4 regions of the Spongiibacter sp. C9W genome follow, and region 2 is predicted to be linked to each of the others. Evidence: predicted binding sites of a transcription regulator. Region 2 holds the regulator's gene; each other region holds the start of a gene.
The links. The regulator sigma-54, encoded in region 2, starts transcription at its own class of promoters, with help from an activator protein. The targets are predictions, from matches to a motif close to TGGCACANNNNTTGCNNT.

Region 1 (4,849 bases), 1.5 Mb from region 2:
GACCGCCTGCCCAGTGCTGCGCTGCATTCACTCAAATCCGGGGCGGCGGCTGGCGTCGCATCGCGAAGCTTTGCCGCAACCATGGATGGCGAGCCGCTTATCCTCCACCTTACGGCCTCTGATGAGCCGTCGGGGCGTTTTCTACTGACGATTTACCCCGATCGATTGGGGCTGAGTCGTATTCAACGCCAGCAAAAGCACCTGGAAATCATCTCCCGTTCACTGTACGAGTCCAGCCTCGACGCCATCATTACCATTGATGACACGAGCGTCATCCATGAATTTGGCAGCTCAGCGGAACAACTCTTTGGCTATACCCGGGAAGAGGTGGTTGGTAAACATGTGGCGGACATCGTCATTCCCCACGGCATGAGAAAATCTCACAACGAGGGCATGGACAACTTCAATAAGACCCGGCAGGGGCCTGTGCTGAATACGCGGATAGAAGTAGAAGCTATCCGGCGAGATGGCAGCCTCTTCCCCTGCGAGCTAACCGTTGTTCCCACTGCCGAATTCGAAGGGCAAACCTTCTTTACCGCAACCATTCGAGACATTACAACGCGGATAGAGCGGGAAAAAGCACTTACTCAGGCAAGGGAAACCGCGGTTGCAAGCAGTAAGGCTAAATCCCGCTTTCTCGCGCATATGAGCCACGAGATTCGCTCGCCCCTGAACGCCGTTATTGGCTGTATGGACCTGTTGCTTGAAGGCGATTTATCCACCGAGCAACGCATGCTGGCAGAGACCTCACTTGCGGCAGGCAATAGTTTATTAAGCGTCATTGAAGACGTATTGGACTTTTCAAAAATCGAGTCCGGACAACAAGAAATTCACTCCAGCAAGTTCAGCTTATTAGAGCAATGTGAGCGCGTGATGGAGGTATCAACCATTCGCGCGGTAAATAAAGATATCGAGATCTCCGCCTGCATCGACCCCCGCATACCGAAAACGGTAATCAGTGACCTGAGCTTTGTACGGCGTATCGTCACCAACCTTCTCGATAACGCGATTAAGTTCACTGACTCTGGCGGCGTAAATCTAAAAATCTCTCAAACCGATGAAAAACTGGCTGACGGCCGACTCGGGCTGGTACTTGAAGTGCGCGATTCGGGGGTTGGGATTTCAGAAGAGGATCAAGAGAAGTTATTTAATGAATTCTCTCAAGTAGATAATAGTGACAGCGCCGTTCACGGTGGCACGGGCCTTGGCTTAGTCATATGTAAAAAACTGACTGAATTGCTCGACGGTCGAATCTCGCTGACGAGCAAAAAAGGCGAAGGCTGCCGGTTCCGCGTTGAGATACCGGTCAATGCAAGCAACACTAACCTCCCCAGCCTGGCAAAGCCAAAACGCGCAACAGGCAAGCTGTTTTTGCGGAGCGACAACAAAACACTGCTTGCCAGCATACTGCAACAAGCGGACTGGCTGGGCATAGAAGCCGTCGCAATTCGTGCCTTAGAGAACCTTCCGAAATTATCTGCACGCGACATACTGATCGTGGACATGCGCTGCTTTGCCACACCGGAAAAATTGAGCACGTTATTGATGGCGCAGCAGATCCCCATTCAACAAGTGGTGCTGTACAACCGCAATTTTTCGGCGGAACTCTTGCAACACAGCAGCAAGGCCGGCTTCCAACATATGATGTATCGCCCCTTTCGGCCGAGCCAGCTCCTTGCCATTCTCGACGGCGACGCCGAATCGGAGCCCGCCAATGAACACATCACCGACGAAATAAACCCAAGCCGGCACAAGCTCCTACTCGCAGAGGATAACGAAGCGAACCAGTTAGTCGCGAAGACTCTGTTGTTGCGCGCCGGCTATCAAGTCGACATCGTCGCCAACGGCATTGAGGCATTAATGGCCGTAACCAGTGGCCGCTACGACTTGGTGCTAATGGACTTGCGTATGCCTGAAATGGACGGTTTAGAGGCAACCCGACACATCCGCCAATTGCCCGGTAAAGAGCGCAACACCCCAATTATCGCAATGACCGCCAATGCCTTCGATACCGATGTAAAGCGCTGTGAAGACGCGGGCATGGATGGTTTCCTGTCTAAACCGGTAAACCGCGATGAATTGCTGAACACACTTGAGTCCTGGCTGCCTGTTGAACAAACCGCTGCGTCCAGTTCCCAAGATGACGCGGGCAACACCGCAACACTCACTGCAGCGCTGTATGCCGCGGAGATAGACACCACGATCCTTGAACAACTCATTGTCGATACAGGGTTAGAGACCGCGCTCATTATTTTAAAAATGGTCGTGGAGCAGCTTGATAAGTTGCAGTCTCTGACAGCAGCGATTGCGGACTCCGCCGATCAACCAGCACTTGCCGGGCTTCGCGACGCCGTACACTCCGCAAAAAGTAATCTTGGTTATTGCGGCGCAACGTCGTTGCAGGACTATTGTTTGCATATCGAAAAATGCTGCGATGCTGAAAATACCCAACTTCTTATGGAGCTACTTTCGGTATCCGGCGAGAAATTCTCGTCAGGCAAAGAAGCCCTCCATCATGCCATCGCTGAGTTAGAAGCGCGGTCAGTCTCAGCCTAATGTTTCGCGCAGTGCGGCTTAGCATCACCGGCAAGCCAGTTGCATTGCAAAATGCAAATCATGCTGGCTATCGAACCACTCTCTGCGCCGTTAAAAACCCACCTAACCCTTTGGCAATCACTTATAAATCATAGACTTAAAATAATTTTACGCGCCTGGCACAGGCATTGCCCCTTTAGCTCTAAACAGCCGAGAGGATGCCAGCATGCGCCATCACACCGTTTACAACAAATCGCTCAGCGCCCAGCCACGCTGTGTAAAAAAAACAGACCGTATATTGGCAGTGGCAGCCGCGTTAGCCTTCGCTCCGTGGCTTTTCGTTCATAGCCTTTTTCGCCTGATTAAAGGCAAAAAAATCGTTGACCGCGTCACCTTGCACAGCGCTGCTGGTGATGGCGTGCCCGCCTTACTGCTGCACGATCAGGTAAATCTCAGTCGCCTGCCGTTGCTCCTAAACGTTATTAAAGGCGAGCTGGCACTGGTCGGTTACCGAGCGCGCACCGAGCAAGAGCCCGCTGCAGCGGGTACCGAAACCCTGAATCCAGGTATGTTTTCACTGTTCGAACTGCGACGAATTTCTGGTATCGACTTTATCGACGAAGAGGCCTGCAATCTCGAATACGCCGACAAGCAGGGATTCAAAACAGACGCTGCCATCATCGGCAAATCGCTGCTGGCGGGACTGCTGTACAACGGCGGCAAAGCCCTGAAAGACGTCGACAGTTTTACGATTTTTGGCGTAAACATCGCCAACATCTCAATGGAAAACGCACTTTCGGTGATTAATAAGCACGTGACACATCGACATCGTGCGACAGTTTTCTTCGCGAACGCCCACACCTTAAATCTCGCCTACAACAACAGCGAACTGCGATCACAACTGAATCAAGCAGACTATATGCTGCCCGATGGCAGCGGTATCGAAATGGCCTGTCGGCGCAACGGTATTCGCCGTAAGGGCAATATAAACGGCACCGATATGCTGCCTTTGCTGTGCGAACAACTCGCCCAACACGGCCAGCGCCTGTTCATGCTCGGCGGTGAAGACGGAATTGCCGATGCCGCGATGCAGGCAATGTTGAAGCAACAGCCACACTTGCGAAGCGCCGGCACACAGCACGGCTATTTCGACAAACAGCACTGCCAGGACATCGTCGATAAAATTAACGATAGCAGGGCGGACGTGCTGCTGGTCGGCATGGGTCAACCCCTACAGGAACAGTGGATTCTCGCGCACCGGGAGCAACTGAATAGCCCAGTCGTCATCGCCGTTGGCGGCTTGTTCGACTTCTATGCCGAGAAGGTCTCCCGGGCGCCCCTGTGGCTGCGTGAGTTGGGTATGGAATGGATTTGGCGGCTACTACAAGAACCGGGCCGGATGTGGAAGCGCTACATCATTGGCAACCCTCTGTTTCTAATCAGGCTGCGGCAGGCCAGCCAGAGCTAAGGATCGCACCACATCGTATACCGCCACTGCGGTGGCGCACCCTCCAGCAATATGATTCGCAAAATGCAAACGCAAGGCACGATTTGCATTTTGCAATTTCCCGCCCTCGACAAAAAACACTATCCTACTGTTTTTAAAGCATATTTTTATTCACGCCAGCTGGCACGCCACCTGCAATATTCAAGATATGCCGTCTCACAATAGCAGTGAGATCAACCTAATCAGCAGCAGGAAAGCGCTATGAACATTGCCAAATGGACCCTATCTGCACACCGCCTTTTCACGCCGCGACGCTGCCGTCGCGCCGTCCTCGCCAGTGTCGCATTAACACTGGCGGCCTGTGCGTCGATGCCGGATATTTCGACAAGCCTGCCTGAGCGCGACAAGTCAGAGGTGGAACAACGCCACGAATTTAGCAGTCGCATGGCGGTGAATACCTGCTCGACCGATGGCAGCGGCATGGCGCTGAACAGTGCGGACTATCGTGTCGATGAACCCTTAGCACAGCAGTGGCGAAATCCCGGTACCCCGCGATCGTTAAACAGCCAAGGCCGGCGCTTGCTGCCACTGTCACCCGGCGACAGGATCGAAATTCGCATCCATGAAGGGGAGGAGTTCAGCGGCGAGTACTTGGTTAACCACGATGGCAATATTGAGCTTCCCTACCTCGCTCCGGTGCAGGTGGTTGGACTGGACACCGAAGAAGTGGAGAACCGCCTGCGCATCATGCTGGTTGCCCAACAAATGTTTCTCGCCCACACCCTTCACATCAGTGTGCGCCCGCTTCAGTGGGCCCCCATTATGGTTTCGGTGTCAGGCGCTGTATTTGAGCCTGGCCGCGTACTC
Region 2 (4,849 bases):
CAACAACTGCAGTTGCGTGGCAGTGTTGTTGTTGAAGACTTAATTCGCGAAGCGCAAATCCACACAGAGCAACTCAGCATTGACCTGGAGCAAAGCCTGGTTGCGACGGATCAGCCACTGCGACTGCAACTACCCAATGGCGAAACCCAGTCGGAGGGCATGACGGCCGACCTCGTTAACGAGAAAGTCGAGCTGCTCGCGAAGGTAAAAGGACACTATGAACCGCAATAATCTACGCACCTTCGCTATTAGCGCCCTGCTCTGCCTCGCCAGCAGCGTGCACGGCTTGCCCGATGACCGCCGCCAGGCCATCAACCTCAGCTCAGATAAAGCCACCTATGAAAACAATCGCGGCATTTACACGGGCAACGTCAATATGTCGCAGGGCAGCCTGATTATTCGCGCAGACAAGCTGATTATTGTCGAGGCTGACAGAAAAGTAACCAAGGTTATTGCCCATGGCAGCCCCGCCCATTTTGAGCAACAACCCCGCGCCGGGGAAGGCGTCGTGGTCGCCAGTGCCCGACTCATAGAATACAGCCTAAATGCCGAGGAAATCCTGCTGCAAAAAGATGCCACCATCCGACATCAAGGCTCCAAGATCAGTGGCGATCGCATTGTATACAGCGGGCGCAAGCAAATGGTCATTGCCGATGGTGGCAGCCACAAACTCGATGGCAGGGTACAAATGACCCTACAGCCTCAGCAGGGCGTGAGTGATACCGATAGCCCCGCGCCAAGCACCACCCCCGACACCCCGGAGACTCCCCGCTAACATGCCCGTATTGAAAGCCAGCAACCTCGCTAAAGCCTACAAAGGCAGAGAGGTAATCAAAGACGTCTCCCTGAGTATTAACAGCGGTGAAATAGTCGGCTTGTTGGGTCCCAACGGGGCGGGAAAAACAACCTGTTTTTATATGATCGTCGGCATCGTCAACGCCGACCGCGGCCGCATTCAGCTCGACGACAAAGACCTGACACCGCTTTCCATCCAAGGTCGGGCCAAACACGGCGTTGGCTACCTCCCTCAGGAAGCATCCATATTTCGGAAGCTGAGCGTCGCTGACAACATCATGGCGATATTGGAGACCCGCAGCGACCTGAATCGCAAGCAACGCAAAGAAAAGCTCGATGCACTGCTACAAGAATTTCACATTGCCCATATTCGCCAATCGCCGGGTATGGCGCTCTCGGGCGGGGAACGGCGCAGAGTAGAAATTGCACGAGCACTGGCCACCGAGCCCAGTTTTATTCTGCTCGACGAGCCCTTTGCCGGGGTAGACCCCATATCGGTGAACGATATTCAGCAGATTATTCGCCACCTGCAGGCGCGCGGCATCGGCGTCCTAATTACCGACCACAACGTGCGAGAAACCCTCGATATCTGCGAAAAAGCCTACATAGTTGGCGAAGGTCGCATCGTTGCTGAGGGCAATGCCGAGGCCGTGCTCAACAACCAAATCGTGCGGGACATCTACCTCGGCGACACATTTACCCTTTGATCAAAAAATCGGCACAGCAATTGCTTTAAACGCCTATTGCAGCGGTGCGGCTGCGGGACTACACTGACCCTGAAGCATCGTCGTTTATGGCTACATAACGGCATTTAATCCCTCAGGTATGGTTGTAGTAGAAGTCATTGCCTATGAAACAATCGCTCCAGCTAAAAGTCGGTCAGCAGCTGACCATGACGCCCCAGCTGCAACAGGCGATTCGTTTATTACAGCTCTCCACCCTCGACCTTCAACAGGAAATTCAGTCGGCACTGGACTCCAACCCCCTGCTGGAAGTAGAGGAAGACAGCGACAGCCCGGAACCCCAGAGCAGCAACAGCCAGAGCGAAAGTAACGCCAATGAGGCTGACAGCAAAACGACCTCTGCTGAGGAGGCGCCCAGCAACGACGCTGACAGTGAATGGGCCGAGCGCAGCGACATCCCCGAAGATTTGCCGGTAGACAGCCAGTGGGAAGACGTCTACCAAAGCTCCGCACCAAGCTCCTCCGCGGCCGGTAGCGCCGACGACGACTACAACAATGACTATCGCCACGGCAGCTCAGAGTCGCTCCAGGACCACCTGCGCTGGCAACTCAACCTCAGCCGGCTCTCAGAACTTGACCGCATCGTCGCTGATGCCATCATCGACGCGATCGATGAAAAAGGGCGGCTCACCGTCAGCCCCGAAGAGCTGGTGGACGCCTTCGACGACGACAATATCGAAATAGAAGAAGTGAATGCAGTCCTTCACCTCATCCAGCAGTTTGACCCCCCAGGTGTTGGCGGCCAGGACCTTCAAGAATGCTTGCTGATTCAACTTCGACAGCTCTCCCCAGACACCCCATACTTGGCTGAAGCGCTGCAGATTGTCGAGCAACATATGCCGCAGCTCGGCAACCGTGATTACAACCAAATCATGCGTCGCTGCCGGCTAAAAGAAGACCAACTGCGCGACACCCTGGCACTCATTCAAACGCTGAACCCCACTCCCGGTGACTGCGTGGGCAACGACGAAACGGAGTATGTGGTACCAGACGTATTCGTCAGCAAAAAAGAAGGCCGCTGGCTGGTTGAGTTAAACCCGGACATTGCCCCGAAAATACAAATTAACAGCCACTACGCATCGCTCGCCAAAGACAGCGGCACCAGCAGCGACAAAGACTATATTCGCGACAACCTCCAGGAAGCGCGCTGGTTCATTAAAAGTCTGCAGAGCCGCAACGAAACACTGATGAAAGTCGCCACCAAAATTGTTGAGTATCAGCGCGGATTCCTGGAGTACGGCGACGAAGCGATGAAACCGCTAGTGCTCCACGATATCGCCGATGCAGTGAGCATGCATGAATCGACGATCTCACGGGTTACCACGCAAAAATATATGCATACCCCGAGAGGCATCTACGAACTCAAATATTTTTTCTCCAGCCACGTCTCGACCGATACCGGAGGAGAATGCTCCTCCACGGCGATTCGTGCACTAATCAAAAAATTAATTGCCGCAGAAAATCCCAAGAAACCGCTAAGCGACAGCAAAATCACCCAACTGTTGGCCGAGCAAGGCATCAAAGTTGCCCGGCGAACCATTGCAAAGTACAGGGAATCACTAGTCATTCCGCCCTCTAACGAACGGAAAAGACTGGTCTAATAAGGCCCCAAAAGGCCCAAACAACGCGCCGGGAGGCGCCGGATGTTCTCAGCGATGAAGGAGCAAGATATGCAAATAACCGTCAGTGGTCACCATGTTGAAGTTACCCCGGCACTTCGCGATTACGTCAACAACAAACTCGCCAAGCTGCAACGGCACTTCGACAATATCACCAATACCGACGTTACCTTGTCAGTAGAAAAGCTGGTTCAAAAAGCTGAAGCCACCGTACATGTGGCCGGCGCCGATCTGTTCGCCACCTGTGAATCAGAGGATATGTACGCGGCCATCGACAGCCTCACCGACAAGCTCGATCGCCAGCTTATTAAACACAAGGAGAAAAACCTGGGCCACTAAAGGCCCGGGGATGTTCCGGAAACGTAAACATGACCCTTGATTCAATACTCAGCCCCGGACGTACCCACTGCGGTACGTCTGTGGGCAGCAAGAAACGCCTACTGGAACAAATTTCTATTTTTGTCAGTGAGGATAATGCGCAATTCAACGCCGACGAACTGTTCAACGAACTGCTCGCCCGCGAGCGACTCGGAAGCACCGGTATCGGGCACGGGGTTGCGATTCCCCACTGTCGCAGCCAGCAGTGCACCGAAATTACCGGCATGCTGCTTAAACTTGCCGAGCCTATCGACTTCGAAGCGATAGACGACCAACCCGTGGACTTAGTGTTTGCGTTGATCGTTCCTGCCGAAGCACACGACGAACACATTAAAGTATTGGCAAGCTTGGCCAACGCCTTCAACGATGACGCTTTCCGCCAGCAGCTTCGCAGCGCAGACAGCGACAGCAGTCTTTATGAACGTGCGGTAGCGAGCTAGGCGTGAAGCTTATTATTCTCAGCGGCCGCTCAGGTTCGGGCAAAAGCACGGCGCTGCACCAGCTCGAAGACGAAGGCTTTTACGCCATCGACAACCTGCCGGTGTCACTGCTGCCCGCACTCGTTACCGAACTCTCTCAAAGCACACTGAAAGTTCATCAGCAGGTTGCTGTCTGTATCGATGCGAGAAACTCACAAACAGAGCTCGCCCGCTTCCAAGAACTGTGCAAACAAGTTCGAAGCCTGGCCAGCTTGCGTATTCTTTTTTTGGATGCCAGCGACGACAAGCTCATTAAGCGTTTTAGCGAGACCCGCCGACGGCATCCGCTGAGCACCGACTCCCAGCCGCTTAGCGACGCGATAAAGCAAGAGTCTGCGCTGTTGGAGCCCATTGTCGCAGAGGCATCGCTGACCATCGATAGTAGCGACATGACTGTGCATCAATTGCGCGCCACCATACGTGACCGCGTTCTCGGCGTCGACGCTAGCCGCATGGCATTACAGCTAAAGTCCTTTGGCTTTAAGCGCGGCCTGCCCATTGATGCCGACCAGGTCTACGACCTGCGCATGCTCCCCAACCCTCACTGGGACGAGGCGCTGCGCAGCCTTAGCGGCCGCGACGAGGCCGTTCAGCACTTCCTAGATGCCCAGCCGCAAGTCCAACAGATGTATAACGACATACTCACTTACCTGCTGCGCTGGCTGCCTGAGATAGAATCTGCCGGTCGCAGCTACTTCACCATCGCGATCGGTTGCACGGGTGGACAACATCGCTCAGTATACATGGCCGAAAAGCTGGCTAAGGCGCTTCGCGACACCTGTCCTGGCCTGCAAGTTCGCCACCGCGAACTTCAGCACTAACCTGGGCTGGACAA
Region 3 (4,849 bases), 770 kb from region 2:
CCCACCCCGAAGAGCTGCTCATTGATCACGCCAACTGCGAAAAAAAGGCCGCGGGCACTGCGCTGAACTTAATGTTTCGCTATGTGGATAAGCTGGATCTTCTCAACAAGATGTCCCGGCTTGCTCGCGAAGAGTTGCGACACTTTGAGCAGGTGCTGGCGATAATGAAAAAACGCGGGGTTGCCTACCGGCATATTTCGTCGGCGCGCTACGCAAACGGTTTGCGCGAGCTGTGCCGCAGCAGCGATCCCGGCAAATTAGTGGATATCCTAGTCTGTGGGGCGTTGATAGAGGCTCGCAGTTGTGAGCGTTTTGCGCGGATCGCGCCGGAACTCGATGACGAACTGGGTGCATTCTACCTCTCCCTGCTCAAGTCCGAGTCCCGGCATTTCAAAGACTATTTAAGCCTTGCACAGCGCTATTCAGACGAGCCCATTGCGCCGCGTGTCGCGCTGTTTTGTGAGCGAGAGAAGGAGTTGATTCTCACGCCTGATGAGGTGTTCCGGTTCCATAGCGGGCCGCTGCTCGCAGCCTAAGGTGCCGGCTGAGCTGGTCTAGCCCATGGAGCCGGTGCTGAGCAGTTGATCCGCTAAGTCTTCAACACTGCGGTTTTGCCGCTGTGCATTTTTCTTTAGCAGGGCCTCGGCCTGGTGAGGAGCAAGCGAGAAGTTGTCCACGATGAAGGTGATAGCTTCATGGGTTTTCAGCCGCTGTTTGGATGAAAATTGCGCAGCAGCGACTTCAGTGTGCAACTGCTGATGGCTGTGAAGCTCGCTAATCGCGATATCAATTAACGCTTGCAGCAAACTGTCGCGAAGGCTGCTGATGGCGTAAAGGCTGATATCCAGTTCGGCGGCTAGCCGAGCGATCCCCTCAGATGCTCTGCCGAAGAGACTGATAATGGTTTGGGGGCTGTCGCGCCGGGTATGGGCGACATGTTCCAGCACATCGCGCCGTGGCGAGCCAGTGCGGGCGAAAATGAGCTCCGGTGGCCAGCGCTCCAGCTCATCGTACAGGTCGCTGTCCTTTTCCGTGCTTCTGCATTCGATACCGGCGCGAGCGAGTGCTGTTGCCAAGTGCTTGACGTCCTCAGGTGCTAGGTCGATAAGTAGTGCTCTCATCCGCGTGCCGATGCCTGTTGGGGGTTCATAAGTCGCAGTGCCGACAATTCGGGCTCTGGTAGCGGCAGCGCTTCGAGATACTTTAAGGTCCCGCCAACCCCAATGATTTTTCCATCTATAAACTGGTTGGGTCCCAGCTGCTGGGAGTCTGAAAACAGCATTTTCTGAGGCAGATTGCCCTCCGTTTTGCGGTCGATCTGGGGGCTGTCGATTCCCAGGGAGGCGGCGACCTGGCGATATAAGTCGGGTTTGAAAATGGCCCTTGCCGTGTCGTCGAGTTTGATGGGCATTTTTAACAGTTGCCAGCGGTACATTTGTGAGATGTACCAATCAATGTGGCTCAGCCAGGGAAAGTTGGCGCAGTAGCGGTGGAAAACATGGAAGTCGGCCACCTCTTCCGGGGCTTCCCCGTGATGGCGCTGAGAGAAGCCACGGAGTGATAGCGCAACAGTGTCCTCGGGTAGGGCGATATAGGCAGCTTGACTAATGATCTTGGCGGCGCGACGACGGTTCTCTTTTTTATCCAGCCATTGGCAGGCCCGAAGCAGCGCTCGAAGCACTGCTCGGTGGCTGTTGGGATGATGGTGGCTCCATTGCTCGGTGACGGCGAAGACTTTCTCCGGGCTGTTGTTCCACAATTGGTATTTGGTCGCCACGACATGCCCGAGTCGTTGTTGAACGGCCAGCGTATTCCACGGTTCGCCAACACAAAAGCCGTCGATATTACCCTCGCTCAACGCGGTAACCATCTTCGGTGGTGGTACCACGACCAGCTCGACATCGCGCTCGGGGTCGATGCCAGCGCTCGCCAGCCAATAACGCAGCTCAAAACTTTGGGTTGAGCAGGGGTAAACGATGCCCAGGCGCAAGGGCGCCGCTGACGCCTCGCGCACTTGAAGGTGCTGCTTTAGTGCCCCTGCGGCGGCGCTGGGGCAGCGAGCGGAATGGGGGTCAATAGCAGCCAGGTGTTGGAACAGCTCATTGCTGAGCGTAATGGCATTGCCGTTGAGATCCAGAACCATGCCGCTGACAAAATCGAAACGTGGACCGCCAATGCCGAGTCGGCTGGCCAGTGGCATGGAGGCGAGCATCTGCGCCCCATCCAGAATTCCCAAGCCTACTTTGTCGCGAATGGCGGCCCATGAGGTTTCCCGGCAAAGCTCAACGTCAAGGCCTTCTGCTGCGAAGTAGCCTTTCTCAAAGGCAATGACCAAGGGTGCGCAATCCGTGAGAGGGATGAAGCCCAGCCGCAGGCGCGGCTTTTCTGGCGGTGTTGCCGTTGTGGGGTGGGGCATGCCAAGAGTTCCTGATATTACCGTATTGGTCGTTATATACGGGGTAACTCAGCAATACTTATGCCAGTCTTCTTGGGGGCTTTCGGGGTGCGTTGTGCAGTGTGGGCGCTAATGACGAGCATGCCATACCGCCCCAGTGAAAAAGAAAGTGCGCGAGTTTGGGGCGGCCTTTCGCAAACGCCCAAAAGTGGTGCGCAATTTAAATATCGAAGGCGCGGAGTACGATCTCGCTATCCTTGCAATCGAGCACCCAGCCTTGGCGGTGCCAGTCGCCGAGTACGATGCGTTCGGCTGGCTTGTTGTTAAGGGTAAAAGCATGTCGCGCGGGACGATGAGTGTGGCCGTGAATCAGTCGCTGGCAATGATGCTGGGTCATGATGCGTTCTACCTCTGAGGGCGTGACGTCCATGATATCTTCGGCCTTGTTGCTATTGGCTTCACTGCTGGCGGCGCGCAGCTGTTTGGCGAGGGCGCGGCGCTCGCTAAGACTTTTGCTTAACACCTGTGCCTGCCACTCTGGAGAGCGAGCCATTGCCCGGAACTGCATATATTCGGCGTCGCCAGTGCATAGGCTATCGCCATGCATCAACAGCGTGGGCTCGCCGAGTAAGTCGATCACGCAGGGGTCGTCGAGGCGTGTTGCCGAGACCGCTTGGCAAAATGCATCACCGACTAAGAAGTCACGATTGCCGTGCATAAAATACACTTGGCAGCCGGTATTGCTGAGTTCGAGGAGGGCGGTTTTGACCTGCTCAATCAGGGGACTACTGTCATCGTCGCCCAGCCAGCTCTCAAAGAAGTCGCCAAGAATGTAGAGCGCGTTCGCCTTGGAGGCGTCGTCTTGCAGAAACTGGCAGAACGCCCGGGTGATATCCGGGCGCTGCTCGTCAAGGTGCAAGTCTGAAATAAACAGACTGCGCATAGCCTAGCCTTGCCACTCCGCTTTTTCGATGATCACATCGTCGGCGGGAACGTCTTGATGACCCGCGGCGCTGGTAGTGCGTACCGCTTTAATTTTTTCAACAACGTCCATACCTTCGCTGACTTTGCCAAATACCGCGTAGCCCCAGCCCTGCATGTTTTTGCCGCTGTGGTTCAGGAAGTCGTTGTCTTTCACATTGATAAAGAATTGCGCGCTGGCAGAGTGTGGGTCCATGGTGCGTGCCATTGCCAGGGTGCCAACAGTGTTTTTGAGGCCATTATCTGCTTCGTTTTCAATGGGCTCGCGGGTTGCTTTTTGTTTCATGCCGGGCTCGAAACCGCCGCCTTGAATCATAAAGCCGTCGATAACGCGGTGGAAGATGGTGCCGTCGTAAAAGCCTTCCTCAACGTACTGCTTAAAATTTTCTGCGGTCTTGGGCGCGTTTTCGAAGTCGAGTTCGATCTTGATGTCACCAAAATTTGTTTTAAAGATAACCATTTGCGTTGATTCTCGCTTATAAGCCGAAATTAAAGCCGCTATAATACGGTTTTTGCATTGGCGGCGAAACCGGGCCTACGTTTGCCGTCGACAACCTTTATGCATCGTGCGCCTGTCACTGGCGCAATAAACCAAGAGATTTGCGATTCAATGAGTGAACAAGACGTCACTGGTAATAACTTTTTGCGCGGCATCATCCGCAAGGATATCGAGGAAGGCCGCCTGAGTGGTTCACTGGTCACCCGATTTCCTCCGGAGCCCAATGGCTTTTTACATATTGGTCACGCCAAGTCGATTTGCCTGAATTTTGGTCTGGCTGAGCATTTTGGCGGCCAGTGTCATTTGCGTTTCGACGACACCAACCCTGCCAAGGAAGAGCAGGCCTATATTGATGCTATTCAGGAAGATATTCAGTGGTTGGGCTATCAGTGGGCAGGGCCAGTACGCTATGCCTCTGATTATTTTGACACGCTCTATGACTACGCGGTGGCATTGATCAACGCCGGCAAGGCATACGTGTGCGAACTTAGCGCAGAGCAGGCGCGAGAGTATCGCGGCACGTTAACTGAGCCGGGCCGAAACAGTCCCTTTCGCGAGCGCAGCCCTGAAGAGAACCTCGCTGAGTTTGAGGCGATGCGCAACGGTGAATACGAAGAGGGCGCGAAAGTGCTGCGTGCCAAAATCGATATGTCAGCGCCGAATATCAATTTGCGCGACCCGATCATTTATCGCATTCGCAAGCAGACCCATCACCAAACGGGTGATAAGTGGTGTATTTATCCTACCTACGACTTCACTCACGGTCAGTCCGATGCCATTGAGGGGATTACGCACTCTATCTGCACCTTGGAGTTTGAAGATCATCGCCCGCTGTACGAATGGTTTATAGAAAATCTGCCGGTGCCGGCCGAGCCCAAGCAGTATGAATTTGCGCGCCTGAATATCAATTACACCGTTACCAGCAAGCGCAAATTGAAAGCTCTGGTTGACGAGAATATTGTCGCTGGCTGGGA
Region 4 (4,849 bases), 1.1 Mb from region 2:
ATCGCCTATTTCGTCCAGAAAAAGCGTACCGCCATCGGCCTGCTCAAAGCGTCCGCGACGCTGGGCAGTGGCACCGGTGAAGGCCCCTTTTTCGTGGCCAAAGAGTTCCGATTCCATCAGGTCCTTGGGGATCGCAGCCATATTCAGCGCGATAAAAGGTTTGCTGGCCCTCGGGCTGTGGCGGTGGAGGGCCTGGGCGACAAGCTCTTTACCGGTACCGGATTCGCCGTTAATCAGTACCGTGATATTGGACTGGGACAAGCGGCCAATGGCGCGAAACACCTCCTGCATCGCGGGTGCTTCGCCGATAATTTCGGTGCTCTCCAGCGGCACTTCCTCGGGCAGTACCGGGCGGTTTTTATTGGCGTGTTGCAGGGCGCGCTGGGTTGTTGCCAATACCTCGTCGACGTCGAAGGGTTTGGGCAGGTATTCAAAGGCGCCTCCTTGATAGGAGGCAACGGCGCTATCCAGATCTGAGTGGGCGGTGGTAATAATCACCGGCAAACCGGGGTGGATGTCGCTGATGCGCGACAGCAGTTTTAAGCCATCGATACCCGGCATGCGGATATCGCTGATAACCGCGTCGGGCACCCCCGACTCCAGCTGAGCAAGCAGGGCATCGCCATTTTCGAAGCTGCGGGTTTCAATGCCGGCCTGGTTGAGGGCTTTTTCGAGTACCCAGCGAATCGATTTGTCGTCGTCGGCAATCCATACGGTGTTGCTATAGCTCATCGGTTTTGCTCCACGGGTATAAACAGCGAAAACTCCGTGCGACCGGGTTCGCTGTGGCATTCAATAAGGCCTTGGTGATGGTTGAGAATGGACTGTGAGATCGACAGTCCAAGCCCAGAGCCGTCGGCGCGGCCGCTGATCATTGGCAGGAATATCGACGGTGCCAGGTCTTCGGGTATGCCCGGGCCGTTATCAATAATGTCCACGCGGCACACCAGTCGGTGGCGGTGAGAGCCAATGGTAAATTGGCGCAGCGTTCTGCTGCGCAGGGTAATTTGTGCGCCGTCTTCAGGAGGGGATTGTTTCAGCGCCTGAAGCGCGTTGCGGACGATGTTGAGTACCGCCTGAATTAATTGCTCGCGATCGCCGATGATGTCGGGGATGCTGGGGTCGTAATCGCGGATGATGCTTAACTCCTCGCCTCCCTCAACTTCCACTAGCTGGCGCACGCGCTCCAGCACTTCATGGATATTGGTGGGCAGCTGGTTGGGCATCTTATTGGGCCCCAGCATATTGTCGACGAGGTTTCGCAGGCGGTCGGCCTCTTCGATAATGATGTTGGTGTAATCGTGCAGGCGCGGGTCGTCGAGTTCGCGTGCCAGAAGTTGTGCCGCACCGCGCAAGCCGCCGAGCGGGTTTTTCACTTCGTGGGCAATGCCGCGCAGCAGCGCTTTGCTGTTTTGCTGGGAAGATAGCAGGCCTTCTTCGCGACTGATGCGAAGCAGTCGATCCAGCGGCTGCAGCTCGATGATAAGAGACGTTCGCGGGTGTTCCACAATCGGCGTTACCGCATAGTCCACCGTGATTTCGTCGCCGGAGCGCAGGGTTAATACTGTTTCCCGTTTAGTGAATGCCTCGCGGTTGTTGATGGCGTCCAGCAGTTTCACAACGGTGTCTTCGTCTTCGTGAAAAAGGTGGGTGATGGCCTCGCCGTGGATGCGCTGGTCAGACACCGCCAGCAGCGACTCTGCCGCCGGGTTGATATAACTCACGGTGAGGTTGGGCTCGACCAGTAGGATCGCCGTTTTCAGGTTGTCGAGTATGTGGTGGTGCAAATTCGCTGGGGGCATGGGCTCGCCACTGTCTTCATTATGGTTCATTGCAAAGCAATAATTAGGCCAGTGCCCCGGAATGGGGGCGTTGTTATTGAGTGGGCGCTAATTGGGCGTTGTATATGGCGTGCCGCGGTGCTGCGCCGCTGGGGCTGGCCCCGCGATGGCGCGCTCGACCGCCGCTATTGTCTTAGTGTGCACCAATTTGGTGCTTTGTGTATAGCTTGGCTGGAGGGTCAGTTGTTTGGCCAGTGGGCCACGACTGAAACAGTGTCTCGACTCAGCTTTTCCCCGTTTGGGCCGAGGACTTCTGCGCTGATTTGGTGCCGGCCGCGGCTCAGGTGCTCAATGCGTGCAGAGGTGGCGCTTCCCCGGCTAAGGGTTTTGCCATTGACGGCGATGCGCAGGCTCTCGTCGCCGCGCAGGGGGCGCTCAAGCTTTACATTAACAGTGGTGGGAATGCGGCCATTGGGGAATACCTGGCCGTCGCGCGGCTGGATGATTTGTACCTTGACTGAGGCCGGTACGGGGGTGGCATGTCGGTCCAGCTTGGCCGGTGGCGGTGGCGACACAGCCGGCGTGGTGTTTACCGGGGGTAGATCGACCGGGCTGCCGCCGTCGCGGGGAGAGTCGCTGTAAACGGTGCGGCCCTGTTCGTCGGTATGACGATAGATTTCTGCATGCAGTGGGCTGCAGAGCACGCTCGCTACGCAAATAAGGCTCAGCAGACGATACATAAAAAGCCCTCGCTATCACTTTTCTGTAGTGTGCGACGAGTTGATAGGCGCGGCAAGGTTTAAAAAATGACAGGCAAAAAAAAGCCCGCCGAAGCGGGCTTTTTCGCACAAGGCGTATTAAACGCTGTAGTACATGTCGAACTCAACGGGGTGAGTTGTCATGTTCAGGCGCTCGATTTCCTCAGACTTCAGCTCGATGTAAGCATCGATCATGTCGTCGTCGAATACGCCGCCAGCGGTCAAGAAGGCGCGGTCTGCATCCAGTGCTTGCAGCGCTTGCTCGAGGCTAGACGCAACAGTCGGGATTTCAGCCGCTTCTTCTGCAGGCAGGTCGTACAGATCTTTGTCTGCCGCATCGCCAGGGTGGATCTTGTTCTGGATACCGTCAAGGCCAGCCATCAGCAGGGCCGCGAATGCCAGGTAGGGGTTCGCAGAGGGATCTGGGAAGCGAACTTCTACGCGGCGTGCTTTCGGGTTGGTGATGAATGGAATACGGATAGACGCTGAGCGGTTACGTGCTGAGTAAGCCAGCATAACAGGTGCTTCAAAGCCGGGAACCAGGCGCTTGTACGAGTTAGTAGAAGCGTTGGCAAAGGCGTTGATCGCGCGAGCGTGCTTGATGATACCGCCGATGTAGTACAGTGCTGTTTCAGACAGGCCGCCGTAAGCGTCGCCAGTAAACAGGTTTTGGCCGTCTTTGCTCAGTGACATGTGCACGTGCATACCGCTACCGTTGTCGCCGACAACTGGCTTGGGCATGAAAGTAGCGGTCTTGCCGTAGGCGTGAGCGACGTTGTGTACGCAGTACTTAAGTACCTGTACTTCGTCAGCTTTTTTCACAGCAGAGTTAGGGCCAACACCGATTTCACACTGACCAGCAGTACCTACTTCGTGGTGGTGTACTTCAACTTCCAGACCCATGTCGGTCATTGCGTTACACATTGCTGCGCGCAGGTCGTGCAGGCTGTCGACAGGTGGTACGGGGAAGTAACCGCCTTTAACGCCAGGACGGTGACCAGTGTTGCCTTCTTCGAAGCTGTTGCCAGAAACCCAGGCGGCTTCGTCAGAAGAAATCGCGTAGCTCGCGCCTTCCATTGCCACTTTCCACTTCACGTCGTCAAACACGAAGAACTCGGGCTCGGGACCAAACAGTGCGCTGTCGGCGATGCCGGCAGAGCGCATGTAGTCTTCGGCGCGCTGAGCGATAGAGCGTGGGTCACGGTTGTAGCCCTGCATAGTAGAAGGCTCAACGATGCCGCAGCGAATGATAATAGTGGGCTCGTCGGTGAAGGGGTCGAGAACAGAGGCCTCGTCGTCCGGCATGAGGATCATGTCTGACTCGTTAATGCCTTTCCAGCCTGAGATCGATGAGCCATCGAACATTTTGCCTTCTTCGAAGAAGCCCGCGTCGATTTCGCTCACCGGCATGGTGACGTGTTGTTCTTTACCTTTAGTGTCGGTGAAGCGCAGGTCCGCCCACTTCACGTCATTATCGGCGATTAACTTCAGAGTGTTCTCTGACATTCTTAACATCCTCCAATATAGAGTCTTGTAGTCGATTCGGCGTGGCCGAAAGCAGTGGCGATTATAGGTTCATTGCCGCGTGCCGCATAGCGACATCTGCATAGAACCGAAAGTAAACACGCATATGCGCTGCGGGCCGTGGCGCCGCTGTTTCTGTTCGAAATTTATAGAGCAATATGCGTGCCATATTTTTGTGCTGGTTTTTTGTTCAAAATCCGAGCGAAAAACCCACTTTGCCTGAAAACTGTGCGTTTTGCCAAAAAGTGCGCACCAATATGGTGCTCTGGTGTTTCATTTTGGTGCGTTGTCGGGGTTTCTGCGGAGCTGAAGCGTTTTAAGTGAACCGCTATAATGCCCGCCCAGCTATCTCCGTGGTGCCACAATGAAGTTCATCGTAAAGCTCTTCCCTGAAATTATCATCAAGAGCAAGCCTGTTCGCAAAAAGTTCATCAAACAGTTGCGCGATAACCTGCGCAAGCTGCTGATCCCGATTGACCCTGAACTCCAGATCGTTCGTGAATGGGACCGTATCACTATTGAAACCCAGTGTCGTGCCGACGCCGATATTGCGGCGATATTGGCAGTGTTGGGCAATACCCCGGGCATTGCTCATGTCGTCGAGGTGGCAGAGTACCCCCTGGTAGATGTGCACGATATCTATGAAAAGGTCCGGGACGCCGTTGGCGATAGCTTGCGTGGTAAAACCTTTGCGGTGCGCTGCAAGCGCACGGGTGATCACGAGTTCAATTCCAATGAGGTTGAACGCTACGTCGGTGGTGGCTTAAATCAGTATTCAGAAACGGG

Region 1: a site for sigma-54 is predicted at 2,713-2,730, ahead of AC2Q8J_RS06515 (WecB/TagA/CpsF family glycosyltransferase). Genes of this name have one in related genera too.
Region 3: a site for sigma-54 is predicted at 2,465-2,482, ahead of AC2Q8J_RS00840 (CmpA/NrtA family ABC transporter substrate-binding protein). Genes of this name have one in related genera too.
Region 4: a site for sigma-54 is predicted at 1,836-1,853, ahead of glnL (nitrogen regulation protein NR(II)). Genes of this name have one in related genera too.

Annotation. Positions count from the first base shown of each region.
Region 1 covers NZ_CM170672.1:1,360,617-1,365,465, forward strand. The annotation lists gene AC2Q8J_RS06510 (response regulator) at 1-2,556, shown strand, start outside; gene AC2Q8J_RS06515 (WecB/TagA/CpsF family glycosyltransferase) at 2,762-4,003, shown strand; gene AC2Q8J_RS06520 (polysaccharide biosynthesis/export family protein) at 4,244-4,849, shown strand, end outside.
Region 2 covers NZ_CM170672.1:2,899,959-2,904,807, reverse strand. The annotation lists gene lptC (LPS export ABC transporter periplasmic protein LptC) at 1-231, shown strand, start outside; gene lptA (lipopolysaccharide transport periplasmic protein LptA) at 218-775, shown strand; gene lptB (LPS export ABC transporter ATP-binding protein) at 777-1,502, shown strand; gene AC2Q8J_RS13800 (RNA polymerase factor sigma-54) at 1,646-3,139, shown strand; gene hpf (ribosome hibernation-promoting factor, HPF/YfiA family) at 3,209-3,496, shown strand; gene ptsN (PTS IIA-like nitrogen regulatory protein PtsN) at 3,526-3,975, shown strand; gene rapZ (RNase adapter RapZ) at 3,978-4,835, shown strand.
Region 3 covers NZ_CM170672.1:189,360-194,208, forward strand. The annotation lists gene AC2Q8J_RS00830 (MiaE family protein) at 1-536, shown strand, start outside; gene AC2Q8J_RS00835 (ANTAR domain-containing response regulator) at 555-1,121, opposite strand; gene AC2Q8J_RS00840 (CmpA/NrtA family ABC transporter substrate-binding protein) at 1,118-2,416, opposite strand; gene AC2Q8J_RS00845 (UDP-2,3-diacylglucosamine diphosphatase) at 2,616-3,338, opposite strand; gene AC2Q8J_RS00850 (peptidylprolyl isomerase) at 3,342-3,836, opposite strand; gene AC2Q8J_RS00855 (glutamine--tRNA ligase/YqeY domain fusion protein) at 3,987-4,849, shown strand, end outside.
Region 4 covers NZ_CM170672.1:1,804,850-1,809,698, reverse strand. The annotation lists gene ntrC (nitrogen regulation protein NR(I)) at 1-732, opposite strand, end outside; gene glnL (nitrogen regulation protein NR(II)) at 729-1,802, opposite strand; gene AC2Q8J_RS08590 (DUF4124 domain-containing protein) at 2,021-2,521, opposite strand; gene glnA (glutamate--ammonia ligase) at 2,639-4,045, opposite strand; gene thiI (tRNA uracil 4-sulfurtransferase ThiI) at 4,428-4,849, shown strand, end outside.